DNA from 4 places in the Actinoplanes sp. NPDC051537 genome. Region 2 is predicted to be linked to each of the others. Evidence: riboswitches for the same ligand, from Rfam matches in the RefSeq annotation. Region 2 holds a riboswitch; each other region holds the start of a gene.
What was found. Region 2 has a riboswitch for cyclic di-AMP ahead of ACZ6TB_RS42075 (transglycosylase family protein). Riboswitches for the same ligand answer to the same signal wherever they lie in the genome.
Positions count from the first base shown of each region.

Region 1: another riboswitch for cyclic di-AMP. It lies ahead of ACZ6TB_RS34970 (coiled-coil domain-containing protein); the one in region 2 lies ahead of ACZ6TB_RS42075 (transglycosylase family protein).
Region 3: another riboswitch for cyclic di-AMP. It lies ahead of ACZ6TB_RS20430 (C40 family peptidase); the one in region 2 lies ahead of ACZ6TB_RS42075 (transglycosylase family protein).
Region 4: another riboswitch for cyclic di-AMP. It lies ahead of ACZ6TB_RS26725 (C40 family peptidase); the one in region 2 lies ahead of ACZ6TB_RS42075 (transglycosylase family protein).

Region 1 is NZ_JBVJIU010000016.1:213,992-220,985, reverse strand. Features, by position in the region: gene ACZ6TB_RS34995 (Atu4866 domain-containing protein) at 1-17, opposite strand, end outside; gene ACZ6TB_RS34990 (TetR/AcrR family transcriptional regulator) at 168-767, opposite strand; gene ACZ6TB_RS34985 (ABC transporter permease) at 949-1,845, shown strand; gene ACZ6TB_RS34980 (ABC transporter ATP-binding protein) at 1,838-2,614, shown strand; gene ACZ6TB_RS34975 (coiled-coil domain-containing protein) at 2,637-3,641, opposite strand; cyclic di-AMP (ydaO/yuaA leader) riboswitch at 3,645-3,780, opposite strand; cyclic di-AMP (ydaO/yuaA leader) riboswitch at 3,990-4,126, shown strand; gene ACZ6TB_RS34970 (coiled-coil domain-containing protein) at 4,136-5,179, shown strand; gene ACZ6TB_RS34965 (glycoside hydrolase family 65 protein) at 5,246-6,994, opposite strand, start outside.
Region 2 is NZ_JBVJIU010000024.1:17,496-24,489, forward strand. Features, by position in the region: gene ACZ6TB_RS42055 (DNA glycosylase AlkZ-like family protein) at 1-84, opposite strand, end outside; gene ACZ6TB_RS42060 (GNAT family N-acetyltransferase) at 140-748, opposite strand; gene ACZ6TB_RS42065 (TetR/AcrR family transcriptional regulator) at 904-1,533, shown strand; gene ACZ6TB_RS42070 (saccharopine dehydrogenase family protein) at 1,731-2,972, opposite strand; cyclic di-AMP (ydaO/yuaA leader) riboswitch at 3,199-3,357, shown strand; gene ACZ6TB_RS42075 (transglycosylase family protein) at 3,359-4,051, shown strand; gene ACZ6TB_RS42080 (YybH family protein) at 4,140-4,484, opposite strand; gene ACZ6TB_RS42085 (LysR family transcriptional regulator) at 4,576-5,469, shown strand; gene ACZ6TB_RS42090 (GatB/YqeY domain-containing protein) at 5,544-5,906, shown strand; gene ACZ6TB_RS42095 (SDR family oxidoreductase) at 5,931-6,566, opposite strand; gene ACZ6TB_RS42100 (VTT domain-containing protein) at 6,644-6,994, shown strand, end outside.
Region 3 is NZ_JBVJIU010000008.1:28,674-35,667, forward strand. Features, by position in the region: gene ACZ6TB_RS20390 (class I SAM-dependent methyltransferase) at 1-194, shown strand, start outside; gene ACZ6TB_RS20395 (MarR family winged helix-turn-helix transcriptional regulator) at 254-775, shown strand; gene ACZ6TB_RS20400 (MDR family MFS transporter) at 772-2,511, shown strand; gene ACZ6TB_RS20405 (ANTAR domain-containing protein) at 2,702-3,364, opposite strand; gene ACZ6TB_RS20410 (hypothetical protein) at 3,596-3,766, opposite strand; gene ACZ6TB_RS20415 (DUF6158 family protein) at 4,024-4,299, opposite strand; gene ACZ6TB_RS20420 (hypothetical protein) at 4,327-4,734, shown strand; gene ACZ6TB_RS20425 (DUF3817 domain-containing protein) at 4,745-5,062, shown strand; cyclic di-AMP (ydaO/yuaA leader) riboswitch at 5,229-5,379, shown strand; gene ACZ6TB_RS20430 (C40 family peptidase) at 5,394-6,365, shown strand; gene ACZ6TB_RS20435 (sigma-70 family RNA polymerase sigma factor) at 6,433-6,994, opposite strand, start outside.
Region 4 is NZ_JBVJIU010000011.1:90,064-97,057, forward strand. Features, by position in the region: gene ACZ6TB_RS26710 (TVP38/TMEM64 family protein) at 1-326, opposite strand, end outside; gene ACZ6TB_RS26715 (type 1 glutamine amidotransferase) at 367-1,080, opposite strand; gene ACZ6TB_RS26720 (MurT ligase domain-containing protein) at 1,070-2,293, opposite strand; cyclic di-AMP (ydaO/yuaA leader) riboswitch at 2,724-2,855, shown strand; gene ACZ6TB_RS26725 (C40 family peptidase) at 2,862-3,674, shown strand; gene leuS (leucine--tRNA ligase) at 3,740-6,547, opposite strand; gene ACZ6TB_RS26735 (M36 family metallopeptidase) at 6,756-6,994, opposite strand, start outside.

The DNA of each region.
Region 1 (6,994 bases), on a different contig from region 2:
ACGTGGGGGGAACGCATGGCAGCTCCTCAAAAGCGAATCAGAAGCGAGTCAAAAGCGAGTCAGAAGCGAATCGGAAGCGAATCAAAGGCGCGTCAAAGGCAACCAGCGATGAAGATCGGCAGCAAGGAACGGGCCCGGAGTGCAACCGGGGTGCGGATGGGGTGCGTTCAGCTCGACGCGCGCAGGCCGGCGGTGACCGCGGCGATCATCTTCTCGAGGTAGTCGTCCCCGAGCGGGGTACGCGCGACCGCGAGCCGCCAGTACAGCGGCCCGAGAATCAGGTCGATCGCCACATCGGGGTCGGTGCCCGAGGGCAGCTCGCCGCGCGCCACGGCCTGGCCGATCAGCTTGTCGCCGACCGCCTGCTGGTGCGTGCGCAGCGCCTTCTGGAGGGTCTCGGCGATCTGCGGGTTCCGCGAGGCCTCGGCCATCAGGTCCGGGATGATCTGCGAGGCGATCCGGTGCTGGAGTGCCCGGCTTACGATCATCATGAGCAGCTGAAGATCACCTTCGAAGCTGCCGGTGTCCGGAAGGGGTACGCTTCGCCCCGCAACGTCGGAGACAATCTCGAGGACCATCTCGAGCTTGTTGCTCCATCGCCGGTAGACCGCGGTCTTACCGACGCCGGCGCGGCGGGCCACGGCCTCGATGGAGAGGCGGCCATATCCAACATCGGCCAGCTCCTGCATGACCGCGTTACGGATAGCCACGGTGATGTCGCCACGGAGCACGGCGGCCCCGGCTGGTGCTCGCTTAGCTGTCGCCACGTGTTCACTATACGCCAGGACGTAACGGTTGCGTTCCGCCGTTTGGTCGGTTAGATTCCTGGCACGTCGATACGAACCCGTTCCGTCGACAAACGGCTTGGCATGCTTGTCAGTTGTGTTCTCGCGGAAAGCACCAGGACCCGATTCCCCCGTCGGGCCGACGAGATCGGAGCACCACCCCATGGCTCAGACGACCGTCGTCGAGTCCTACGCCGGGCCCTCCGCCAAGGAGCTGGCCCGCAAACACGGACTAGGCGCCGCCGGACGGCTTCCCAGCCTGTCGGAATACACCCGGCAGCTCTGGGCCTACCGGCACTTCATCTGGGAGTTCGCGAGCGCCAAGGTCTCGGCCGCGCTGGGCAACACCCGGCTGGGCATGATCTGGCAGGTTCTGACCCCGCTGTTCAACGCCGGCGTTTACTACGTGATCTTCGGCGTGCTCCTGAACACCAAGCACGGCGTGACGAACTTCATCCCGTACCTGTGCACCGGTGTTTTCATCTTTGGCTACACCCAGTCCGTGGTGCAGGCCGGCGTTCAGGCGGTGAGCGGCAACCTCGGGCTGATCCGGGCCCTGCATTTCCCGCGGGCGAGCCTGCCGATCTCGATCGCCCTGGTCGAGGCGCGCAACATGATCGCCTCGATGGCCGTGCTCATCGCGATCGTGCTGTTCACGGGCGAGCCGATCACGATCGAGTGGCTGCTGATCCTGCCGGCCCTGATCCTTCAGACGATCTTCAACACCGGCTTCGCGATGTTCGTCGGCCGGCTCGGCTCCAAGCTGCACGACCTGCGCCAGCTGATCCCGTTCATCATGCGGGTCTGGATGTACGGGTCGGCCGTGCTCTACCCGGTGACCCAGTTCACCGAGCACCTGCACGGCTGGAAGCTGGCCCTGGTCCAGGCGAACCCGCTGCTCGTGTTCATCGAGCTCATGCGGCACGCGCTGATGGAGAACGTGGCGCTCGCCGGGTCGCCGCAGCGGCTCTGGACCCAGGCGTTCATCTGGGCGCTCGTGGTCGGCATCGGCGGGTACGCGTACTTCTGGCGTGGAGAGAAGGGTTACGGCCGTGGCTGACGAAGATCGCATCCCCACCGTCATCGCCGAGAACGCGCACATCATCTACCGCATCCACGGCTCGGTCTCGGCCGCGCAGAACTCGCCGCTGAGCAGCTTCAAGCGGCTGGTCACCCGCACCAAGAGCGCGGCGGTCCGCGAGGTGCACGCGGTCAAGGGCGCCAGCTTCGTCGCGTACAAGGGCGAGGCCATCGGCCTGATCGGCACGAACGGCTCGGGCAAGTCGACGCTGCTGCGGGCGATCGCCGGCCTGCTCCCGGTCGAGACCGGCGGCGCGATCTACGCGGCCGGCCAGCCCTCGCTGCTCGGCGTGAACGCGGCGCTGATGAACGACCTGTCCGGCGAGCGCAACGTGACGCTCGGCTGCCTGGCCATGGGCATGACCCCGGCCGAGGTCAAGGCCCAGGTCAACGACATCATCGAGTTCTCCGGCATCAACGAGCGGGGCGACTTCAGCTCGCTGCCGATGCGCACCTACTCGTCCGGCATGGGCGCCCGGCTGCGCTTCGCGATCGCCGCGGCCAAGAAGCACGACGTACTGCTCATCGACGAGGCGCTGGCCACCGGCGACGCGAAGTTCCGCAAGCGCAGCGAGCAGCGGGTTCGCGATCTGCGGGCCGAGGCCGGCACGGTCTTCCTGGTCAGCCACAGCGAGCAGTCGATCCGGGACACCTGCGAGCGCAGCATCTGGCTCGAGAGCGGCGTGATCAAGGCCGACGGCCCGACCGACGACGTGATGAAGGAGTACGAGGCCTTCGTGAAGAAGTAAGGCCCCGTACTCCCATAAATCCCTAAATCACCGACAGGTGTACGTGGTTCGTGTGATCGCTGGACGGATCGCCGTTGCCACCGCTGTACGCCTTCCAGCCGCTCGACGGTAGCCAGATCCGCCGGAACCAGATGACGTAGAGCACACCCAGCTTGCTGGAATTGTTGATGAAGTAGTTGGCCAGGTTGTTCCCGTACGTCTTGCTGGCGCCGGTCGCCACTCCGCCGAACCCGCCCTTGTCGGCCGCGAAGTCGCAGGCCCGGCCCTTGGGATGCTCGCCGCTGTTCTGCTCGCGCCAGCAGTGCACGTAGTGCGTGAACCCATCGGCCTGGGCCTGCCGCATCGCGAAGAGCAGGCGCTGGGTGATGCGGCCACCGCTGGTCGGGTCGTCCACCATGCCGCTGCCGCCCGAGAACGAGGACGCCGACTTGCTGCTGCCGCCGTCGCTGGGCTGCGGGTCGTCCTGCCCGGCGTTGGCCGCCTTCAGCGCGCTCTCGGCCTGAACCTTGCGCTTGGCCATCACGTTGACCTGCTTCTGCTGGTCACGAATGGTGGCGTCGATCGCCAGCTTGGCCTTGGCCTGCTCGTCACGGTTGGCCCGCAGGTCGGAGAGCGCCGCTTGCTGCTTGACCGCCACCGTCTCGAGCGTCTCGGCCCGGTCCAGGAAGCCGGCGCCCGAGCTGGCGGTGAGCAGCGCGCTCATCGGCCCGAGGCGACCGGACTTGTAGGCCTCCGTGACGATCTGGTCGACCGTCGCCTGAAGGGGAGCGACCTCGACGTCCAGCTGCTTGATCCGGGCGGTGAGCTGGGCCTGCTGGGTTTTCGAGGCGGCGAGCGCGTCCCGGGCCACGAGGTAGCCCTTGGAGGCCGCCTCGAGCTGCTGGATCAGCGTCTTGGAGCCGCCCTCGCCGTCGTCTCCGCTGTCGCCCGGCGCCGCGGCGGCCGGGGCCGCGAACGCGAGCCCGGCGACGGCCATCAGCAGGGCGAGCGTTGCCGCTAATCGGCGGCGGACAGTTTTGTGCCGCACACTCTTTCCTTCCGTCGGCCGCCGACCGAGTTAGCTGACGGGTTCGGGACGGAAGTTCCCTACCGCTCGCGCGGATTCACCCCAGGAGGAAACGTTTGGTTCCCCGGCTCGCCTCGCGGCGATTAGGCGGCGATCCCCGGCCGGGGATCGGGAACGACGATACCCAGAAGATCGATTGATCGACAGTTCTCGTACCGTATGCGATTGATTGATGACCATGGGTCACGTCATGACGGAAAGTGTTTGCCCGCTCACTGCATTCATCGATTATTGGACCCTGATGCGTTCCCGACTCTCGGGTAAACTCACCGACGGCTCTGCCGCCGAAGGCGCCGCCCCCGAGGCGCCGGCAGACCACCGCCTAATCGCCGCGAGGCGAGCCGGGGAACCAAACGTTCCTCAATGGGGTGAATCCGCGAGAGCGGTAGGGATCGCTTCCGTCCCGAACCCGTCAGCTAACCCGGTCGGCGGTTAACCGGAAGGAACCTGGCTGGATGACCGTACGAACCCGCCGGTGGCTCACGCTTGCCCTGGCGCCGCTCGTGGCTGTCTCGTTCCTGGCGGCGGCTCCGGCCGCCCCCGCGAGCGCCGACCCCGACACCTCCTCAGGGACGTCGGCGACTCCCGACGAGGGCGATGACGACATCGAGGCGAACGCGACGCTCAACGACGTGCTCGAGTCCTCGAACCGCAAGTACGTGCAGGCGAAGGCCGCGGTGACGAAGTCGACAGCGGCCCAGAAGCTGCTGGCCGTCCAGATCAACCTGGCCGAGGCCAAGCGCAACACGCTGATCCCCGAGGTCAACGCGATCGCCTCGCAGCAGTACCAGACCGGCCACCTCGGCGCCGCGAGCTTCCTGCTCGGCAGCCAGGGGTCGAGCGACTTCCTGAAGAAGGCGGTCTCCCTCGAGGAGATCAATACGCTGCACGACCGGAAGCTGCACGAGCTCAACGCGGCGATCGACGAGGTCAACAGCAAGAAGGCCGCGCTCGACGCCGAGGTGAAGGCGCAGAAGACGAGCCTGCTCGTGATGCAGAAGCAGAAGGACTCGGCCGAGAAGGCGCTGACGCTGGTCGGCGGGACGAGCCTCACCGGCGGCTTCGTCGACGCGGTGTCGAAGACCGCGGCGCCCGCCCCGCGTAACGCCGATGGCGGTTTCTCCCCGGAGAAATGCACCGTCAACGATCCCACCACCGACGGTTGCATCACCGCGCGTACATTGCACCTCTACCAAGAGGTGAAGAAGGCGGGCTTCAATCGCTTCGTCGGCTGTCACCGCAACGGCGGGCCGTTCGAGCATCCGAAGGGCCGGGCCTGCGACTGGTCCCTGCAGAAGAGCGGTTTCTCGAACGCGCACAACGCCGACATGAAGAATTACGGCAACAACCTGATGGCGTTCCTCGTGCGCAACGCCGACCGGTTGGGCATCTACTACGTCATCTGGTATCAGCAGATCTGGTTCCCGGCGACCGGCAAGTGGCACGCCTATCACGGTGTGAGCGCCCACAAGGACCACGTGCACGTATCCCTGCTGTAAGAGCCGAAAAGCGCCGAAACGACGAGGCCCTCCGCGACTTATCGCGGAGGGCCTCGTCGTTTTCGGTCAGTCCTGCGGAGCCCGGCGCACCGGGGCCCGGCCCGCCGGCTGGGTCGGCGGCGGCCCCACCGGTCCGGCCGGCGGAATCGGCACGCTCACCGGCTTCACCTGGGTCACCTCGACCTCCTTGCCGTGGTGCATCAGCACGAGCCGGGCCGAGCCGCCGCCGTTGCGCAGCGAGTAGGTCACCTCGTCGGCCGACACGTTCACCCGCAGCCGGAGCCCGCGCCACAGCAGCGAGAACTCCAGGTTGCTGATCCGGCTGGGCAGGCGGGGCGCGAACGACAGCTGGCCGTTGAAGTCGCGCATGCCGCCGAGGCCGGCGACCAGCGAGATCCAGGTGCCGGCCAGCGATGCTACGTGCACGCCGTCCCGCGAGTTCTGGTGCAGGTCGTGCAGGTCCATCAGGGCGGCCTCGCCCAGGTAGTCGTGGGCCAGCTCGAGGTGCCCGACCTCGGCCGCCAGCACCGCCTGGATGCACGCCGACAACGACGAGTCCCGGACCGTACGGGCGTCGTAGTAGAGGAAGTTGCGCTGCTTCTCCTCCGGCGTGAACGCGTCACCCCGGATGTACATCGCCATGACCAGGTCGGCCTGCTTGACCACCTGCTTGCGGTACAGGTCGAAGTACGGGTAGTTGAGCAGCAGCGGGTACGCCTCGGGCGGGGTGTTCTCGAAGTCCCACTCCTGGAGCCGGGTGAAGCCCTCGGACTGCTGATGGACCTGCAATTCGCGGTCGTACGGGATGTGCACCGCGGCCGCCGCATCCCGCCACGACGCCATTTCCTCGTCGTCCACGCCGAGCTTGCGGGCGAGGTCGGGGTGCCGCTTGCAGGCCTCCACCGCGCTGAACATGTTCTGCTGGGCCATCAGGTTGGTGTAGATGTTGTCGTCGACCACGGCCGTGTACTCGTCGGGGCCGGTGACCCCGTCGATGTGGAAGCGGCCGTGCCGGTCGTGGTGGCCCAGCGAGCGCCACAGCCGCGCGGTCTCCACCAGCAGCTCGAGGCCGACCTCGCGCTCGAAGTCGTAGTCGCCGGTGGCCTGCACGTAGCGGCGGACCGCGTCGGCGATGTCGGCGCCGATGTGGAAGCCCGCGGTGCCGGCCGGCCAGTACGCCGAGCACTCCTGGCCACGGATCGTCCGCCACGGGAACGCGGCGCCCTGGAGGCCGAGCGTCTGCGCCCGCTCCCGGGCCAGATCGAGCGTGGAGTGCCGCCAGCGCAGCACGTCGGCGGCGGCCGAGGGCTGCGTGTAGGTCAGCGCGGGCAGCACGAACGTCTCGGCGTCCCAGAACGTGTGGCCGTCGTAGCCGGGGCCGGAGAGGCCCTTGGAGCCGATCGGGCGCTGCTCGGCCCGGGCGCCCGCCTGCAGGGTGTGGAAGAGACCGAAGCGTACGGCCTGCTGCACCTCGGGGTCGCCCTCGACCTTGACGTCGGAGTGGTCCCAGAACGCGTCCAGGTACTCGCGCTGGGCCTCCACGAGGCCCTCCCAGCCGTCCAGCCGGGCGCTCGCGAGCGCGGCGCCCACCTGGTCGCGGATGGCGGGCACGGAACGGCTCCCGGACCAGCCGTACGCGGCGAGCTTGACCACACGCAGCTTCTGTCCCGGCTCGAGCTTGCTCGCCACGGTCGTGCGCAGCCAGTCGGGGTGGCCCTCGGTGGTGATCGCGTGCTTGCCGGGCGCCTCGATGAGGTGCTCCATGGCCGCGGCCATCCGCAGGTCGCTCGCCTTGGTGCGGTGCACGAGCAGGCC
Region 2 (6,994 bases):
CACGCCGAGGTCGAGGACGGGCAGGTCGGCGGGGCGTTTCTTGGAGCGCTCGGCCAGGCCGAGAGCGGTCACTCGATATGCCATCACCTGTGCACGGTCGACGCTGACCACGGCACCCTCCTCGGTCGCTGCCTAATTTCTAGGTGCGACGACCGTACCGCCGGGCTGCGACATTTTTCAGTCGATCAAAGCGGGAGCCGCCGCGGACGTCGAGCAGCTCCCAGGTGTCCAGGCTGCTCGGACCGTGCGGGCCGACCTGCAGGATCGGGGGCTCCCCGGTGAGGCGATATCCGCAGCGCCGAGCCACGGCGGTGCTGGCCGTGTTGGACGGGTCGATGCGCAGGAGCAGCCGCGTCAGGTTCAACGTGCTCCGGGCGTACGAGCTGAGAAGGGAGAGCGACCCCGACGCCAGCCCGCGCTGACGATGGCGCGCGCCCACCAGATAGCCCAGTTCGGCCTCGCGGAGGCCGGCGTCGACGCCGAAGAGCAGGACCTCGCCGAGTGGGCGCCCGCCGTCCTCGGTGATCGCGAGCTGGATGCGCTGGCCGCTGACCCGGCCCTGGTGGGCACGCTTGAGGTAGGCGATGCCGGCCTCGACGTCGAACGGTGAGGGCATGGGCGTCCAGCGGGCTATGTCCGGTTCGTCGAGCATCGCGACGAGATCGTCGAGATCCTCGGAACGCCATTCGCGCAGGACGATGCCGTCTCCCGTAAGCGTGAGCGGGAAGGGAAGGCGGCTGGCGGACACATCTTGATCCTGCCCGTAAGGACCCGGTTCCGGCCAGTAGCGATGGTTATGAAGACGATGAGTGATTCGTCATGGCACATTTGCAGGTATTCGATGTGGACGATCGCGGACCGCCGTGCGGCGCGGCGATGAAGGTAGGCATACCTTTAGATCTCGTGGACGAGCGGACGGCGTTGGTGACGCGGCGGGGCGAGACTTATGGCGGCCGATCCCGCGAGGAGCGGGCAACGGATCGGCGCGAACGAATCCTCGATTCCGCGCTGCACCTCTTCGGCACCCAGGACTACGACGACGTCACGGTGGCCGAGATCTGCGGCGGCGCGAAGGTCTCGAAACGGTACTTCTACGAGCATTTCGTCGATCGAGCGGATCTCGTACGCGTTTTGCATCGCCGGCAGAACAAGTGGCTGCTCACCGGGGTGGCCGACGCCGCGCCCGAGTCACCGGCCGACCTCGACGAGATGCTCCGGCCGACCGTTCGCCGCCTGCTCGAGCTGCTGCACGCCAACCCCGAGCGCGCCAAGGTCATCTACATCAACGCGCCGCGCATGGAGACGAGGCGGCGGGGCGTGCTCCGGGAGGACGCCCAGTTCCTCGCCCACCTCTTGCGCCGGATGGGGACTCACCCCACCGACCAGCTCCGGTACGAGCGGTTGCTGCTCGCGCTGGTGGCCGGTCTGAGTGAGGTCATCATCGACTGGCTGTCCCGGGGGATGGATGAAGAGGTCGGTCCGCTTGCCGATCATCTGACCGACTACTGCAAGGCTGTGTTGCAGCAGCTCTAGGCAGGTCTTCCGTCCCGCGTGCGTCTCGGCCCGCGCCCACCCGCCGCGCGTCTCGGCCCGCGCCCATCCGCCGTGCGTCTCGGCCCGCGCCCATCCGCCGTGCGTCTCGGCCCGCGCCCACCCGCCGCGCGTCTCGGCCCGCGCCCACCCGCCGCGCGCCGCTCCCGTGCCCGCGGCCGCGGCCGCGGCTACCCCCGCTAGGCGCTCTTGTTGGCGGTGATCTCCATTCCGACTGCTCGGAGGCGGGCCACGAGCGCGTCGCCGAGCGCCGTGGCCGGGGTCAGCACGCCGCCCTCGGACGGCGGCAGGTCGTCGCGATCGTGAACCAGGGCCAGGGCCGACTCGCCGAGCATGACCGCCGTGGCCGCGTAGCCCGGGTCGCCCTTGGCGCGTACGCGTGCGGTGTAGCGGTCGCCTTTGGTCGTCGTCGCGAAGATGTCCATCGTGAAATGCCCCGATTCGCGGGCCCGCTCGTTCGGCCCCTCCCCCGGCTTGGGCAGGACCCGGTCGAGCACATAGCGGGTAGGCGGCAGCGAAAGGCCGGCCATCAGCGCACCGAGTCCGAGCCGGGTGCCGTGCGCGATCACCGGCGAGAGCGGCGACGTGCCCACGCTCATCGCCTCGCGGTAGCGGAAGCTCCGGCCGTACTGCCAGTTACGCAGCGCGTTGCTGCGCCGCACCACCCGGGTGTTGTACGACGCCATGACGAACGGCGCCAGCATGCCCCGCAGCCGCGGATGCACGGTGGAGGCGTCGACCACCGCGGTGTCGTCCTGCCGGCCGAGGTCGGGCTCGTTCGCGCGGTCCGGGCTGAGCGAGTACGGGCTGGCCGCGATCTTCCGCAGCTTCCGGTCCGCCTTGACCATGTCGAGCTGGTGCCGCATCGAGTCGATCGTGCCGCCGCTGAAGCCGCCCTTCATGCTCGTGACGACCAGTGTGGTGTCGGCCAGTTCGCCGGCGTCGTCGGCCTTCACCTGTTGGTCGAGCACGTGCACGCCGATGTCCGACGGGATCGAGTCGAACCCGCACGAGTGCACGATCCGGGCGCCGGTAGTGCGGGCGAGCTCGTGGTTCTCGTCGATGCTGTCCCGGGCGAACAGCACCTCGCCCGTGAGATCGACGTAGTCGGTGCCGGCCGCGGCGCAGGCGCGCACGAGCGCTTTGCCGTATTTCGCATATGGCCCCACCGTGGTGATCACGACTTTGGCGGCGCCGGCGACCTTCTCGAGGGCCGACACGTCCGCGGCATCGGCGACCAGGATCGGCCAGTCAACGCCCAGACGGCCCTTGACCTCGGCCAACCTGCTCTCCGACCGGCCCGCGAGGGCCACCCGTGTGCCTTCCGGGGCGTGCTCGGCCAGATACTTCGCCACCAGCACCCCGACGAAGCCGGAAGCACCGTAGACGACGATGTCGTGATCGCGGACCCGCTCGCTCATGGTCGCCGATTCTCCATCACGTTCCGCCCCCCGTCGCGGCAAGTTACCGATCGGTAATCAGAGATGCATAGCTATCGGTCATTCTCGGCATAAAGAAAGATCAAATAGGTCAATCGGTGAGAAGAACGTCACCTTTCCCGCGTCGAGCTTGGCCTATGCCGCGATTCCGTGGTTACGGTCAGCCGGTCCCGCAATGGCGGGCACCGCGGGTGGACCGCCGAGTCCCTGCCACCGCCCGCCGGAAATCGAACTCGTGGCAGGGAGCGGGGGACCCAAGTTCCTCGGCGCGCGATATGCGCGCCTCGGGGTGAAGCCGCCGAACGAGCGGCCGGGCACCTCAGCCCGAACCCGACAGCTGACCTCGTAGGCGTGGAGGTTTCTCTGTCATGGCACAGATCCGCAAGCATGCCCGCAATCCGCGGGTGCGCAAGCACGCCCGTCTCGCGCTCGGCCTCACGGCCGCCGGCGTGGCGGGCACGGCCGCTCTGCTCGGACCGGCTTCCCCTGCCCAGGCGTCCAGTGTGAACTGGGACGCGGTCGCCCAGTGCGAGTCGGGCGGGAACTGGAGCATCAACACGGGCAACGGCTTCTACGGCGGGCTGCAGTTCACCCGCGGTACGTGGAAGGCCTACGGCGGCACGAAGTACGCGAGCACCGCCAACAAGGCCAGCCGCTCGGAGCAGATCCGGATCGCCGAGAAGGTGCTGGACGGCCAGGGCATCGGCGCCTGGCCGATGTGCGGCAAGAAGGCCGGCTCGACGAAGCACTACACGGCCAAGCACGCCAGCGGCTCCTCGTCGAAGCCGTCGGCCAAGAAGCACACCTCGAAGCACTCGACGACCTCGAAGTCGTCCACTCACAAGACGACTAAGAAGTCGTCGAAGCCGTCGCACGTGGTGACCCGGGCGACGACCGCGAAGGCCACCGGCAAGACGTACGTCGTCCGCTCCGGCGACACGCTGTCGGCCATCGCCACCAAGAACCACATCAAGGGCGGCTGGCACACCCTCTACCAGCTGAACCACGGCACCATCACCAACCCGAACCTGATCTTCCCCGGTCAGCACATCGCTCTCTGATCCACCGCTCGCGACCCGGTCGCCTTCCCCCCGCGGTGGCCGGGTCGCATCCCCACGGTGTTCGATCGCACGGCATTTTGGCCGCGTGTCAGCTTGTCGGCGTGACGAACTCGGGCTGGTCGAGCACGCGTAGCCAACTGCCATCCGACTGGCGGCGCACCACCTGAGCACGCGCTCCGGCGCCGTCCTTGGGCGGCGTCGACGTCAGCGCCAGATCACCACTGATCAAAGTGGGCAGCGGCTGCTCCGGCTGGAACTCCGGCATCTTCGGCAGCACGTCCTCCCAGAACTTCTGGATCGCGGCCCGGCCCACCGTCTGCTGACCGGGCGGATAGGCCATGACCGCGTCTTTCTCGTACAGCAGCGCCAGGCCTTCGGCGTCCTTGGCGTTGGCCCGCTCCACGAACAGACGGGTCAGTTCTTCCGGCTTCATTGCCTTTGCGCGTTCGGTCATGCGCCCACTCTTCGCCGGCCCCGAGCAGAAGTCCAACGCATAGTTCTTGTGGTAACTAGAATCCACAGTTATGGAACTTCGTCAGCTCGAGTACTTCGTCGCCGTGGCCGAGGAGGCCAACTTCACCCGGGCCGCCGAGCGCGTACGGATCAGTCAGTCCGGGGTGAGCGCCCAGATCAAGGCCCTGGAGAACGAACTGGGGTCACCGCTGTTCGACCGGTCGGGGCGGGTCGCGCGGCTGACCCAGGCCGGAAAGGCCGCCCTTCCGTTCGCTCAGGCGGCGCTCACCGAAGCGGAGTCCATGCGCGAAGTGATCGACGCGGTGAACGGGCTGGTCCGGGGCCATCTGACGGTCGGGATGGTTCGGGGCTGCGAGATCAAGCCGCTGTTCGCCGCCATGGCCTCCTTCCACCGCCAGCACCCGTCGATCGAGCTCGAGCTGATCGAGGATGACTCGAGATCGCTCATCAACGGGGTGCTCTCCAGCATGTTCGACATCGCGCTCGTCGGCGTCGCCGGCGAGCTACCGTCGCAGCTGGCCAGCCACGTGATCGCCCGGGAAGGCCTGGTAGCCCTGGTTCCGCCCGGTCATCCACAGGCCGGAAAGAAGGAGTTACCGGTGACCGAGATCTTGTCGTACGCTCTCGTCACGTTGCCCGAGGGAACCGGTATCCGCGCCGCGTTCGACGAAGCGTGTGTGACCGCGGGCAAGTTCCCAGATGTCGCGTTGGTCGCGTCGGCACCCACTGCCGTCGCTGAACTGGCGTCGCGAGGATTGGGCATTGCGGTGCTGAGCGAGTCGATGGCGTCGCTGCACCCGGGATTGGTGGCCGTGCCGATCACGGGGGTGCCGCTGCCGGCGCTGCTCGCTCTGGTGTGGCGGGATCGGACGAGTCCGGCCCTGGCCGCGCTGCTGCCGCATTGCCGACGAGAGTTCGACGAGAGCCGGACGAAGGTTGGTTGAGAACTCCACAGCGACCCACCGGTCGCGCAGAAATCGGTGCCGCCCGGCGGGCGTGGGCGGATAGCGTCGCGGTCATGACCGACACCTCGCTACGGCACCGGCTTCGGGCGGCGCTCCCGGCCGCGATGAAGTCACGCGACCGCGCGGCCACGGCGGCACTGCGCGCCACGCTCGCCGCGATCGACAACGCCGAGGCCGTCGTGCCCGTCGACGGAGCGCCGCAGGGGCTCGCCATCGAACAGGCGCCGATCGGGGTGGGTGCGGCCGAGGTGGAGCGGCGCACGCTTACCGAGGACCAAATCGAGCGGATCGTACGGGCGGAGCTGGCCGAGCGGGAGACGGCAGCCGACCAATACGATCGGGCCGGGCACGCGGACCGGGCGGAGCAGCTCCGCAGCGAGGCCCGTGTGCTGGCGGCGCACCTGCCGCCGGCCTGACGCCATCTCCCCTCACGCCAACGCTCAGAACCGCAGGGCCTCCGCGATGGGAGTCTCGCCGGCGAAGAGCTCGAAGGTGACGCCGATGGTGGTGGGCGCGGTGAGGCAGGCGGCGAGGACGGCGGCCACGTCGTCACGCGGCACGGGTCCGCGGTTACCCAGCGTACGAGAGGCGGTGACCAGGCCGGTGCCGGGGTCGTCGGTGAGCTGACCAGGCCGGACGATCGTGTAGTCGAGGCCGCTGGCCACGACATAGGCGTCCGCTTCCGCCTTGGCCTCGAGGTAGGGCTGCATGGCGCCGGCGGAGGCGGGGTCCTGGGCGCCGATCGAGGAGACCATGAGGTACCGGGTCACCTTCTGGTCCATGGCCGCGTCGGCGAGCTTGACGGCGCCGCCCCGGTCGACGGTGCGTTTCCGGGCCGCACCGCTGCCCGGGCCCGCGCCGGCCGCGAAGACGACGGCGTCGGCGCCCTCGACGTACGCGGAGAGGGACGGATCGTTCTCGAGGTCGCCGATCACCGGGACCGCGCCGACCGAGCGCAGGTCCTCGGCCTGGTCGGGCTTGCGGATCAGGCCGCGGGCGGTGTGGCCGTCGGCGGCGAGCAGCTTCAACAGGCGGAGGGCGACCTGACCGTGGCCGCCGGCTACGAGGATGTCCATCCCTCAGTCATACCCCGGGCGCACCTAGGGGCGATCACCGATTGAGGGCCGCTGATCGCCTGCATAGCGTCACCAGCGTGTCCTTCCTCAACGATCTGCTCGGCGGATTGCCGCCCATCCTGGTGTACGTGGTCGTCGGCGTACTGGTGGCGGCCGAGTCGGCGATCGTCGCCGGGCTGGTGTTGCCGGCGGCCACGGCGCTGATCGCGCTGGGGTTGCTGGCCAACGCGGGCACGGTGCAGATCGGGCCGGCGCTCGCCGTGGCGGTCGTCGCGGCGCTGGCGGGCGGGACGGCGGCCTACCACTCCGGGCGGCGGCGCGGGCCTCGGTTGCGAGTGACCCGGCTCGGCCGGTGGATCGGCGAGAAGCGGTGGGATCGGGCGGAACGGCTCTTCGTCCGGCACGGTGGGCGAGCCGTCTTCCTGGGC
Region 3 (6,994 bases), on a different contig from region 2:
CCACCGTCGCGGCGGCCATCACCAGCGATCTTCGGATGGAACGGCGGAATTCCGTCACGGTCCTGGTTGGCGACCCCGGACGCGGGTATTTCCCGGCTCGGCTGTTCGAGCGCGTGGCCGAGTACACCGTGCCGGTGCCCGCCGCGCTCGAGGAGGCAGAGACGCTGACGACCGGGGTCTGGCGAATGCGATGAGCGTCACTTTCTGTGGCCGTTAGCGAGATGCTTTCATCACACAACAAGTTGTACGCTGCATGCATCAATCAATCTTTTCGGGACGGCAGCACGTGCAGACGATGGACGCGGCCGGTGGCGCCTCGCGTCTGGCCGACGAACTTATGCGGTTCTTCCGGCTCGGCGCCCGGGCGAAGGGCATGCTCAACCGGGGAGACCTGGGTGCGGAGTTCTCCGCGTTGATGCTGCTCTTCCCTCTGCGGTTCCACGGTCCGATGCGCGTGACCGACCTGGCCGAGGCCAAGCAGGCCGACCCCTCCACGGTCAGCCGGCAGGCCGCACAGCTGGTGAAGGCGGGCCTGGCCCGCCGCGAGGCAGATCCGGAGGACGGCCGGGCGTCCCGCCTGGCCATCACCGAGGAGGGTCTCGCCGCCTGCCGCGAGTTGCACGACGCCCGCGAGGCCTTCCTCGCCGCGGTGCTCGAGCGCTGGCCGGCCGGGCGGGTCGAGGCGTTCGTCGAGCTCTTCACCGAATTCAACAGCGCGGTCGAAGCGCATCTGCGCAGCGAGCCGGCCGCGACACCACCACGGGAGAACGCGTGAGCAACACCGAGACCACCGCGCCGCCGCCCACCGGCACCGCGGACTTCACCCACCGTCAGATCCTCACGGTTCTCGCCGGCCTGATGATGGGCATGTTCCTGGCCGCCCTGGACCAGACGATCATGGCCACGGCCACCCGGACGATCGCCGACGACCTGCACGGCTTCGACCTGCAGGCGTGGGCCACGACGGCCTTCCTGATCACGTCGACGATCTCCACGCCGCTCTACGGCAAGCTGTCCGACATCTACGGGCGGCGGCCGTTCTTCCTGTTCGCGATCGGCATCTTCATCGTCGGCTCGATGCTCTGCGGCCTCTCCCAGAACATGTACGAGCTGGCGGCGTTCCGCGCGATCCAGGGAATCGGCGCCGGCGGCCTCATGTCGCTGGCCCTGGCGATCATCGGCGACATCGTGCCGCCCCGCGAGCGAGCCCGCTACCAGGGCTTCTTCCTCGCCGTCTTCGGCACCGCGAGCGTTCTCGGCCCGATCCTCGGCGGCTTCTTCGCGGGTGCCGACAAGATTCTGTGGGTGGACGGCTGGCGCTGGGTCTTCTACCTGAACGTGCCGATCGGCATCGCCGCCATGGCGGTCGTGGCCAAGGTGCTGCACCTCCCCCACCACCGGGTCAACCACCGCATCGACTGGCCCGGCGCGCTCACCCTGATCATCGGCCTCGTGCCGCTGCTGACCGTGGCCGAGCAGGGCCGCACGTGGGGCTGGGACTCCGGCCGCTCGATCCTCTGCTACGTGATCGGCGTGATCGGCATCGTCGCGTTCGTGTTCGCCGAGCGCGCGTACAAGGAGGAGGCGCTGCTGCCGCTGCGGCTGTTCGGCAACCGCACGGTCAGCGTCGGCGCCGTGTCCAGCTCGATCCTCGGCATGGCGATGTTCGGCGGCCTGATGACCGTCCCGCTCTACCTCCAGATCGTGAAGGGCTCCTCGGCCACCCTCGCCGGGCTGCAGATGATCCCATTCGTGTTCGGCATCATGGCCGGCTCGATCACCGCCGGTCAGTTGATCGCCCGTACCGGCCGCTACCGGATCTTCCCGATCATCGGCAGCAGCCTCATGGTCGTGTCCCTCGGGCTCTTCGCCACCATCGGCGCGGACACCCCGCTCTGGCAGACCATGCTGATCATGGTGGTGATGGGCCTCGGCCTGGGCGGCAACATGCAGCCGATGATCACCGCGGTGCAGAACGCGGTGAGCCCGCGCGAGATCGGCGTGGCCACCAGCTCGGTGACGTTCTTCCGCTCGATGGGCGGCACGCTCGGCACCGCGATCTTCCTGTCGGTGCTCTTCAACGTGCTCCCCGGCAAGATCAAGGGAGCGTTCACCTCGGCCGCCGGCACCGACCAGTTCAAGGCCGCGCTGGCCGCGCACCCCGACCAGGCGAAGATCCTGCAGGACGCGACCGCCGGTGGCGGCGGCGATCTGAGCGACACCTCCTGGATCAACAAGCTGACCGACGTGCTCGCGCACCCCTTCAAGGTCGGCTTCTCGGACGGCATCCAGGTGGTCTTCCTGCTCGCCCTGGCCGTGATGATCGTCGGCCTCGTGGTGGTCTTCTTCCTGCCCGAGATCCCGCTGGCCCAGCGCTCGGCCCAGGCGCAGCGCGAGGCGGACATCCTGGCCGCGGAGAACAGCGACGGCGTGCCGGGCGAGGTCGGCGCGGGCCCGCTCACCGACAGGAACCACCCGGTCCCGGCCGGCAAGGACGGTTCCGCCGGCTGACCGGCACCCACCAGCAGGCAAAGGGCCGAGGCGACCGCGCCTCGGCCCTTTGCTCTGCTCACCTCGGCGCGCGGGCCCGACGCCCAGCTCTGCTCACCTCGGCGCGCAGGCCAGACGCCCAGCTCTGCTCACCTCGGCGCGCAGGCCAGACGCCCAGCTCTGCTCACCGCCACGCGCGGGCCAGACGCCGTCAGGCGTTGCGGGCGACGGCCGCGATCAGGCGGTCGGCGACGGCCTGGCGGTCGAGGCCGAGCCGCTGGGCGGTCTCGCCGAGCACGTCGTAGGCCTCGCGCACGCCGCAGCCACGCTGGGCGATGATCACGCCGACCGCACGGTCGACGGCGGCGCTGGTGCTCGACTCGTCGCGGCGGCGGATCTCGCCGAGCAGGACCTCGGCCTGGCCGACCAGCGCCATGGCGGTCAGCGTCAGGTCGGGGCCGAGGCCGCCGGGGCGATCCAGATAGAGGCTGAGCGAGCCCACCTCGGCGCGCGGCACGTCCAGGGGCACGGCCACCACCGACCGGACGCCCTCGGCCCGGGCCGGCTCGGCGAGCTCGGGCCAGCGCTCGTCCGTCGCCAGGTCGGCGACCGTGACGAGCGAGCGGCCGCGAGCCGCGTCGAGGCCCGGGCCGGTGCTCAACGCGTACTGGAGCTCATCGACGCCCTCGCCGCTCGGACCGTAGGCGGTGCAGCTGAGTGGGCCGCCCTCGCCGATCAGCGCGACCGAGCAACGCACCGCGCCCGGCACCGCACCCACCGCGAACGACGCGAGGCGCTCCAGCGCCGCGCCGAAGCTCTCCGCGCCGAGCAGGCGCACCGACACCTCGTGCAGCAGTCCCGCCAGTTCGACCATTTCGCTACCCAAGCCTGGACTATCAGTCGGCGGAGCCATGTCGCTACCCAAGCCTGGACTATCAGTCGGCGGAGCCGAGTCGCTGAGAGCCGCCGGACGCGGCCGACGCGCACGCGTGAGACGACTCAGCACGCGCGCGGGCCCACGTTTGGGGGCAGAAATCCGGCGATTCAGGGCAGACACGCCCGGCACTATGCCATGACCATCGACAGACACGGAAGTTCGATGCCCCTACCGGGTGGTGTCGTCCGAGGTCCGGTTCTCCCGCGGCTCCGGGTCGTCCTCGCGCTCGTCGGACTCCGCGAGGATCGCCTCAGCCTGCGCCTGCGGGTCGGCGCTGCCGGCCGCGCGCTCTTCGGGGAGCAGTTCGGCGGCGCGTTGCTCGATGCGGTCCTCAGTCATGATCGACGAAGTACCCCGCCCCGAAGGGCCGTGAAACACCGCGCGGCCCCCGGGAGAACCCGGGGGCCGCGCAAGAGATGTCGGTGTGCATGTCGCCTCTCGGCGAGTGGCACGACACGGCTCCAGCCGAACGGTATTCCGTGAAGGCATTAGTGGTGAGGCCCGGGGACACTGGACACACCGACATCTATTCTCAACCGTCGGTCGCCCGGCCCGATTCCGTGAGCGATTGTGACCTGAGTCACTTCCGGTCGCGGTCAGAAGGCCTGGGTCAGGCGGGACGGGTCCACCTCGCGGCCGGGGTGGCGAGCCATGTACTCGGTCTCCAGGTCGGCCGTGCGCCGGAAGTGGTTGTCCAGGGCCGCGTCGGGGCCGTGCCGCAGCGTCTCCAGGCGCGCGCGGTAGAGACTGGTCAGCTCCCGGAACAGGTCGTCGTCCGCGAGCGTGGCGGGGTCCACGCCGATCTCGTTGTCGAGCATCGCTACCTCCGCTGGTCGGGCCGGTAAGGGAGCGTTGCCCGTGCGGACGGCGATCAAACACCCGCCGGTACGCTCGTGGGCATGAAGGGGCTGTGGACGCCGGCGTGGATCGCCCGGCACGTCCTCGCGCTCGCCGCCGTGGTGGGCTGCCTCGGGCTGGGCTGGTGGCAGTTCAGCCGGGCCAGCGGTGGCAACACGCTCAGCTGGGGCTACACCTTCGAGTGGCCGGTCTTCGCGGCCTTCTTCGCCTTCCTCTGGGTGCGCGAGGTGCAGCTCGCCCGGCGCCCGGCGCGGCCACCCGAGGAGGATGCACCGGTGCGGCCCCCGGGCTCGCCGGTCACCGCCGGCCGGCCGGTCCGGGTCGCCGTCGCGGCGCCACCCGCCGAGGACGACCCGGAGCTGGAGGCGTACAACGACTACCTCGCCTGGCTGGCGGCCCACCCGGGCGCCCGGGCGACGGACTACCCCGGAAACTCGCCGAAGAAATAGGAAGTGGATCGTGCAGGGAGCCCTCATCCGTTACCGGATCATCGCGTGGATCGTCGGCGTCTGCCTGCTCACGCTCGTGCTGGTCGGCATGCCGCTGAAGTATCTCGGTGACAACGACACGGTCGTCGCGATCGTCGGCCCGGCCCACGGCTTCCTCTTCATGGTCTACCTGGTGCTGACGTTCGATCTGGCGCGCCGGGCGGGCTGGCCGTTCCTGCGGATGCTCCTCGTCATGGCCGCCGGAACGATCCCCTTCCTCTCGTTCTGGGCCGAGCGTAAGGTCACCAACGCGTGGGTTCCCGCGGAGCTGGCGAAAAGTCCCGTTTGACGGCCGGAATAACGCCGAGTCTTCGCCGAATGACAATGCGTTATCGGGATCATTGGTGCATATCTGGCGTTTACCTTAAATCCCGCGCAGAGACCTTGATTTTGTTTCGCGCATCGATAAGTTAATGCGGTTGGTTCGGTCCGCAGCCACTTCCCTCGGGTGGCGCCGGCCAACGCCGCCGAATCGGCGCGACGTGCCCCCCACGTCTCGGCCGAACCGGGGAACCGCGTTCCTGGGGTGAATCCGCTGTTCCAGCGGTAGGGCCTTCTTCCGCCCGAATCCGTCAGCTAACCCGGTAGGTGGCACAAGCGGAAGAAAGGTCTAGCAACCGGTGCCAACCCCCCGCACCAGCCTGCGGTCTCTCGCGGTCGCGGCCATGGCGATCGCGCTGACCGGGTCCCTGGCGACCTCGGCACACGCGGCGCCGTCCGAGAGCGAGCTCAAGAAGCAGATCGAGACCGCCTCGAACCAACTCGAGGACATCACCGAGTCGTACAACAAGCTCAACATCGACCTGAAGAAGACCGGCGACGACCAGAAGAAGCTGGCCGCGTCGATCGCTCCGGCCAAGGCGAAGATGGTGGTCGCCGAGGCCCAGGTCCAGTCGGTCGCCTCCACCGCGTACATGCAGGGCCGGGTCGGTCCGATGACCGCGCTGCTCGGCGGCGACCAGAGCAGCCTGATCGACCGGATGAGCTACCTCGACATGATCAGCCGGTCGAACCAGCGCGACATCGACGACTACGCGCAGACCACGCAGACCTTCGCCGAGCGGCAGGCCGCGCTGAAGACGACGCAGGCCAAGCAGCAGGCGCAGCTCAAGGCGATGGCGACGCGCAAGAAGACGATCGAGAGCAACATCAAGAAGCTGCGCGCCATGCGAGAGCAGGCGTTCGGCAGCGCGACCGAGACCGGCGTCTCGGGCGCCGCGGGCAAGGCGCCGAACATCTCCGGCTCGGCGGGCATCGCGGTCGACTTCGCGTACGTGCAGGCGAACAAGCCGGCGTACTACGGGTACGGCGACTCCGGGCCCAACACCTTCGACTGCTCGGGCCTGACCATGGCCGCCTGGGCCAAGGCCGGTAAGTCGCTGCCGCACAACGCGGCCGCGCAGTACAGCGCCACGGCCCGCATCACCAAGTCCCAGCTGCAACCGGGCGACCTGGTGTTCTATCGCAGCCTCGGCCACGTCGGCCTGTACGTCGGCGGCGGCATGATCATCGACGCGTCCCGCGAGGGCGAGCCGATCAAGAAGCGGACGATCAACATCATGACCCCGTACGGCTACGGCCGGGTGAAGTAACCGAACGCGGACATCAAGAAGGCCGGTACCCGAGGGGGTACCGGCCTTTCGCGTCTCGTCGGGGGGGTCAGGCGGCCTGGAGGCCCTCGGCCCGAGCCAGCTCACGCAGCCGGCCGAGCGCCTGGATCTCGAGCTGACGGATGCGCTCCCGGCTGAGCGAGAAGCGCGACGCCACCTCGGTCAGCGAGTGCTCCCGGCCGTCCTCGAGGCCGTACCGCGCCCGCATGATGCCGGCCGACCGGTCGTCGAGGTGGTTGAGCAGGCCCTCGATGCGCTGCCGCTCGAGAGCGGTCAGCACGATCTCCTCCGGGGAGGGGGCGTCGCTGTCGGCGACCAGGTCGCCGAGGTTGGTGTCGCCGTCGTCGCCGACGGGGGTGTCGAGCGAGACGGTGTCCTGAGCCCAGCGGGTGAGCTCGTTGACCCGCTCCACGGTCACACCGAGCGCCGCCGCGATCTGGTCGGGCTCGGGGTCGGCGCCGAGCTCGCGGACGAGCTGGCGGGTGACGTTACGCATCCGGTTGACGTCCTCGACCAGGTGCACGGGGAGTCGCACGGTGCGCTCCTGCTGGGCGATGGCCCGGCTGATCGCCTGGCGCACCCACCACGTCGCGTACGTCGAGAACTTGTAG
Region 4 (6,994 bases), on a different contig from region 2:
GCCAGGGCCGTCACCGCGCCGGTGGCCGCGCCGAGCAGGGCGCCGCAGGCGATGGTGATGGCGGTGCGCGGGACCAGGACCGACAGCAGGAGGCCGCCGACCACGGCGATCGCGATCGGCGCGACGTGGCCGAGGGCCAGGATCGCGTCGCCGATCTCGCGCAGCGGCAGGAACGCCGCGGCGGCCGCGAGGCCACCCACGACGACACCGAGGACGCCGAACCGGGTCAGGCGGCGCTTCCAGCCCATGGCCGCGGGAGCGGCCGGCACGGGCACGGCGGGAGCGGAGACGGCCGGAGCCGGGAGAGCGAACAGGGTGTCAGTCATGCAGGCGTACCGCCAACCTTGTCGTCGGTTCCATGATCGGTCATGCGCTCGCCGCGGCGAGCCTTTCGGCGCGAAGCCGGTCCGTCCAGGTGTCGTCAACGGGAGGAAGACTATCCGCGCCGATCGCCCAACGCAGTAGCAGATCGGCTATAGCTGGGTTGCGAGCCAGCGCGGGCCCATGGGAGTACGTGCCCAGGATCTTCCCGTGCCATGCGCCCTCGGTCTGCCCGTCGTTGCCGATGCCGGCCGTGACCCGGGCCAGCGGCGAGACGCCGGGGCCCAGGTGGGTGCGGCCGCCGTGGTTCTCGAAGCCGGTGAGCGCCGGCAGCCCCAGCCGCGGGTCGATGTCGCCGCGGATCTCGCCCACGGCCCGGGTCTCGCCGCGGTCGGAGTGCAGGTCGAGCAGCCCGAGCCCGGGGCATTTCGCCCCTTTTGCGAAGAACGAGTGCCCGAACAGCTGGTAACCGGCGCAGATGGCCAGCACGGCGGCGCCCTGGTTGACGGCGCGGTGCACGCCGCCGTCGGCGATCAGGCGCTGCGAGGCGAGGGCCTGCGGCCCGTCCTCACCGCCGCCGATCAAATAGATGTCGGCGCTGGACGGCATCGGCTGGTCCGAGCGGATCTCGTAGGCCTCGACGGGGATGCCCCGCATCGCGGCCCGGCGCGCCAGGATGAGCATGTTGCCGCGGTCGCCGTACGTCGAGAGCAGGTCTGGATAGATCCAGACGATGCGCAGCGTGCTCTCAGTTGACACGGTCCAACTCCGCTCGAATGTCCTGGAACGCCGTGTAGTTGGCGATCACCTCGAGGCGACCGGGCGGAACCGACCGGATGACCTCGTCAAAACTATTCACGTGCCGGAAAGGCACTCCGTTCACCTCGAGACGAACGGCCAGGTCGTACGCGCGATCGCCGGTGATCAGCACGGGCCGGTCCCGCAGCGGCGAGAAGTCGACGTCGTACAGCCACGAGGTGTCGAGACCGTCGGGGTCCCGGGCGTTGACGGAGAGCAGCGTGGGGGCGAGCTCCGCCATGTCGAACGCCTCCAACCAGCTTGCCGGGTTTTTCGCCAGCAGCAAACGGACGTTTCGTCCGTCCCGGTCGACCTGCGCATAACGACCGGCGACGGACGACACAGTCGCGAGTCGCGGCAGAGCCTCTATCGGGCGCACCCCGAACTCGGCCGCCACCGCCAGGGCGGTCGCGGCGTTACCCAGGTTGACCTGCCCGGGGAGCTGGAGCTTGACGAGGTGCCAGTCGCCGCGCGGGTCGATGACACCCTCGTCCTCGACGTGCCACTGGGCCCGCGGGCGGCGCAACGGGCAGCCGGTGCACCACCAGTCGCCGCCGTTGCGCTCGATCGGGTGGCCGCTCTGCGGGCAGACGAAGGAGTCGTCGTGCCAGCGCTGGCCGGCGCTGAACCAGGTGACCTGCCCGCTGCTCCCCTCGGCGGCCCAGACCACCATCGGGTCGTCGGCGTTGGCGACCACGCGCACCTCGGGGTGGCCGGCGAGGGCGTCGCGCCACAGCTGCGCCATCATCGCCACCTCCTTGGCCCGGTCGAGCTGGTCGCGGGAGAGGTTGAGCAGCGCCACCACGCGCGGGCTGGTCGCGTCGATCACCCGGGCCAGGTAGTGCTCGTCGACCTCGAGGACCGCGAACGGCGTGGTGCCGGCCTTGGCGAGGGCCGAGGTGTGGCCGGTCGGCATGTTGGCGCCGAACGAGTTGGTGGCGACCCGGCCCAGCACCTCGAGCGCGGCCGCGGTGAGCCGCGTCGTGGTGGTCTTGCCGTTGGTGCCCGAGACCAGCGCGACCGCGCGGCCGGAGGCCAGGTGGGCGAGGAGATCTGGGTCGATCTTGAGGCCGATCCATCCGCCGATGACCGAGCCGTCGCCGCGTCCCGCGGCCCGAGAAAGCGCGGCCGCGGTCTTCGACACGCCGGTCGCGACCTTGGCCCGCAGGGGCATCTTGCCGTCCGTCACGGGAGCGAGGGTACCGGAGTCGGCTGTTACGTCGAGTTGCGGCGGACAAGAGGCGGACAGGACGAAACGAAATCGCCCTGACCTGGGGAAGCACTATTTATGTGTTCTGTTTCACCCGTAACCTTCGACAAGCCGTGATCCCCCCGGCACGACGCGTCACGGCATTTGTCTCGCGGACGTAACAAATTGGACAGCCACCAATGTGCCAACCACGGAGCGTGACGAAACCGCTCCCGCCGATCATGCGGAATTTCAGGTAGCAAGGTTCTGCCGATCCGAATGGAACGGCTCGCGACGATCCGGTTCACGCCGAGCCCTGCCCCGGGCCGATCGTCACGACCACCGAACTCGTACAACCACAAAGGCATACGGGGGCAGGGACGGGGGACCCACAGCTTCTCGAGAGAGACAGCCGGTCCGCTCCGCGCCACCCGCTCCGGTGGCGGGCAACGGGGCAACCTCGGGGTGAAGTCGGCCTCCACGGCGACCGGGCAACCTTCCCGCCCGAACCCGACAGCTAACCTCGCAGGCGTGCCGGAGGGATTTCCTTACCGTGCACGAGCACACCTCGAGCCGGCGTCGACGGCTGTCCGTCGGCACCGGTACTGCCGCGCTGTCCCTGGGACTCTGCCTCTGCGCAGGTCAGCTGATCTCGACGCCGGCGGCCAGCGCCGCCACGCCGGTGGCGGCGGTCCAGGCCGCGGCCAAGCCAAAGCCCACCAACCTGACCAACGTCAGTACCCGGACCCTCACTTCCGGCCAGCAGGTTCGCATCACCGTCCGGTACTACAACCCGAAGACGGGCAAGCGGATCACGTCCGGCAAGGTCCAGCTCCAGGGCAACCGGGGCGGCAAGTGGGCCGCAGTGGGCACCGTCCGGGTCGGCAAGAACGGCATCACCAACCTCTACACGCGGCCGAGCACCAGCGTGAACCTCCGCGCCGTCTTCTACGGGAACGGCTCGTACCAGGCGTACTGGGGCAGCTCGATCCGCATCACGGTGCGCAGCAACGCCGGGGCCAGGGTGCTGGCCGAGGCGAAGTCGCACACCGGCGCGCTGTACAAGTTCGCGGCCGCCGGGCCGAAGCGGTTCGACTGCTCCGGCTTCACCATGTACGTCTTCAAGAAGGCGGCCGGCAAGAGCCTGCCGCACAAGGCGAACTCGCAGCAGAGGTACGGCAAGGCCGTCGCCAAGAAGTCGGTCAAGGTCGGTGACCTGATCGTCTTCCGCTCGGGCTCGTACGGGTACCACGCCGGCATCTACGCCGGCAACGGCTACATGTACGACTCGCCGCACACCGGCGCGCGCGTCGGCAAGCACAAGATGTACGGCAGCAACTACGTCGTACGCCGTCTGGTCGCGTAACAAAAGGAACAAAGGCGAGACGAAAGGGCGCCGCGCGGTTCGCGCGGCGCCCTTTGCCATGGAGATCAGACGACGACGCTGACCAACCGGCCGGGCACCACGATCACCTTCTTGGGCGTGCGATCCCCGAGCGCCTCGGCCACCGCGGCCAGAGCTTCATCCCGTACGGAATCCTCGGAAGCCGAAGGGGAAACCGAGATCCGCCCCCGCACCTTGCCGTTGATCTGCACCGGATAGGTGATCGACTCGGCCTTCAGCTGCGCCGGGTCGGCGACCGGGAAGTCCGCGTAGGCCAGCGTGCCCGCGTGCCCCAGCTTGTTCCACAGCTCCTCGGCCAGGTGCGGCGCGAACGGCGACACCATCAGCACCAGCGGCTCGATCGCCTCCCGGGACGCGACCGGCAGCGGGGTCAGCGTGTTGGTCAGCTCGATCAGCTTGGCGATCGCGGTGTTGAACCGCAGCTCGTCCAGGTCTTCCCGGACGCCGGCGATGGTGCGGTGCAGGTGCTTGCGGACGGCCGGCTCCAGCGGCTCGTCGGAGACCCGCAGCGCGCCCGTCTCCTCGTCGACCACCAGGCGCCACACCCGCTGCAGGAACCGCTGCGAGCCGATCACGGCCCGGGTCTCCCACGGGCGCGAGACGTCCAGCGGGCCCATCGCCATCTCGTACACCCGGAACGTGTCGGCGCCGTACTGCTCGCACATCTCGTCGGGCGTGACGACATTCTTCAGCGATTTGCCCATCTTGCCGTATTCGCGGAAGACCTCCTGGGAGGAGTGGAAGTACTTGCCGTCCCGCTCGACGACCTCCTCGGCCGGCACGATCACGCCGCGCGCGTCGCGGAACGCGTACGCCTGGATGTAGCCCTGGTTGAACAGCTTCCGGAACGGCTCGAAGGACGAGACGTGGCCCAGGTCGTACAGGACCTTGTGCCAGAAGCGGGCGTACAGCAGGTGCAGCACCGCGTGCTCGACGCCACCCACGTACAGGTCGACGCCGCCGGAGTCGCCGTCGCGCGCCGGGCCCATCCAGTAGGCCTCGTTGTCGGGGTCGACCAGCGCCTTGTCGTTGCGCGGGTCCAGGTAGCGCAGCTCGTACCAGCAGGAGCCGGCCCACTGCGGCATGGTGTTGGTCTCCCGGATGTACGACTTCGGGCCGTCACCCAGGTCCAGCTCGACGTTGACCCAGTCCTTCTTGCGGGACAGCGGCGTCTCCGGCTCGCTGTTCGCGTCGTCGGGGTCGAAGGTGCGCGGCGAGAAGTCGTCCACATCGGGCAGCACGACCGGCAGCATCGCCTCGGGCAGCGCGACCGGCAGGCCGGTCTCGTCGTACACGATCGGGAACGGCTCGCCCCAGTACCGCTGCCGGCTGAACAGCCAGTCGCGCAGGCGGTAGGTGGTGGCGCCACGCCCGTGCCCGTGCTGTTCCAGCCACGCGATCATCGCGGCCTTCGCCTCGGTGACACCCTTCCCGTCCAGCCAGTCACTGTTGATCGCGGGGCCGTCGCCGGTGAAAGCACCTTCAAAATCAACAGGCGCTTCGACCGTACGGATGATGGGCAGTTCGAAGTTCTCCGCGAACTCCCAGTCGCGCTCGTCCTGACCGGGCACCGCCATGATCGCGCCGGTGCCGTAGCCGGCCAGCACGTAGTCGGCGACGAAGACGGGAACCCGCTGCTCGTTGACCGGATTGATGGCGTACGCCCCGGTGAAGACGCCGGTCTTGACCTTGGATTCCGTGCGCTCCTCGTCGGTCTTGGCCGCGGCCTGCGCCCGGTAGGCCGCGATCGCCTCGCCGGGCGTGGCGAACTCCCCGGTCCACGTCCGGTTCGTACCGTCCGGCCACGACGCCGGCGCGATCTTGTCGACCAGCTCGTGCTCGGGCGCCAGCACCATGTAGGTCGCGCCGAACAGCGTGTCCGGGCGGGTGGTGAAGACCGTGATCACGTCGTCCCCGACCGGGAACTCGACGTGCGCCCCCCGCGACCGGCCGATCCAGTTGCGCTGCATCAGCTTGACCGGCTCGGGCCAGTCCAGCGTGTCCAGATCCTCGATCAGGCGGTCGCCGTACGCGGTGATCCGCATCATCCACTGCTTCAGCTTGCGCTGGAAGACCGGGTAGTTGCCGCGCTCGCTGCGCCCGTCCGGCGTGACCTCCTCGTTGGCCAGCACCGTGCCCAGGCCCGGGCACCAGTTGACCGGGGCCTCGCTGATGTAGGCCAGGCGGTGGTCGTCGACCAGCTTGCGCCGCTCGACGGCGGACATGGCGGCCCACGGCGTGCCCGGCGTCGGCCGGGTGCCGGCCTCGAACTCGGCGATCAGGGCCGGGATCGGTCGGGCCTTGTGGATCTTCTCGTCGTACCAGGAGTTGAAGACCTGCAGGAAGATCCACTGCGTCCACCGGTAGTAGTCCGGGTCGGTGGTCGCGAACGAGCGCCGCTCGTCGTAGGCCAGGCCCAGCCGCCGCAGCTGGCCCTTGTACCGCTCGACGTTCGCCGCCGTGGTGACCGCCGGGTGGGTGCCGGTCTGCACCGCGTACTGCTCGGCGGGCAGGCCGAACGCGTCGAAGCCCATCGGGTGCAGCACGTTGAAGCCGGCCATCCGCTTGTAGCGGGTGTAGCTGTCGGTGCCGATGTACCCGAGCGGGTGACCCACGTGCAGACCCGAGCCCGAGGGGTACGGGAACATGTCCTGGACGTGCAGCTTGGGCGCGCCGGTCCGGGGGTGCGCCGGGTCGGCCAGGTCACCGGCCGGGTTGGGCGCGTTGAACGTCCCGTGCTCGGCCCACCAGGCCTGCCAGCGCGGCTCGATCTCGTTGGCCAGGGCGGCCGTGTACCGGAACCGCGGGGTCTCTGACTCGCTCATGATCGGCATCCGTCTTCTCAAGCGGGGTCACATTCTGTTTTCCGCCGCGGGTTGGCTCAGTGGGCACAAAAAAGCCCCTCACGCAGGAGGGGATCGCCGTGCTGTGCCCGTCGTTATCGGCGGTGGCAGCACGGCCGGCTAAGAAGCAGGAACTGCCGGGCCATGGGTGCATGATACCGGTCGCCGCCCGCAAGCGGCGACCGGTATCACTCGTCCGTCAGGCCGCCGGTCCGTAGACCGAGAGCTCGGTGGAGTCCAGGAACACGCAACCGGCGTCGGCCGGCGGCTGACCCGCCGGGCAGAGGCCGGCCACCTGGGCCTGGGTGTTGATCATGTTGTAGCGGATGTAGCCGACGCCGGTGCCGGTGCCGGGCGCCAGCGTGACCGGGGTCGCGGTGACCGTCCCGGGCGGGAAGGTGCCGGCCGCGGCCTGGGTCCAGGTCGTGCCGTCGGCCG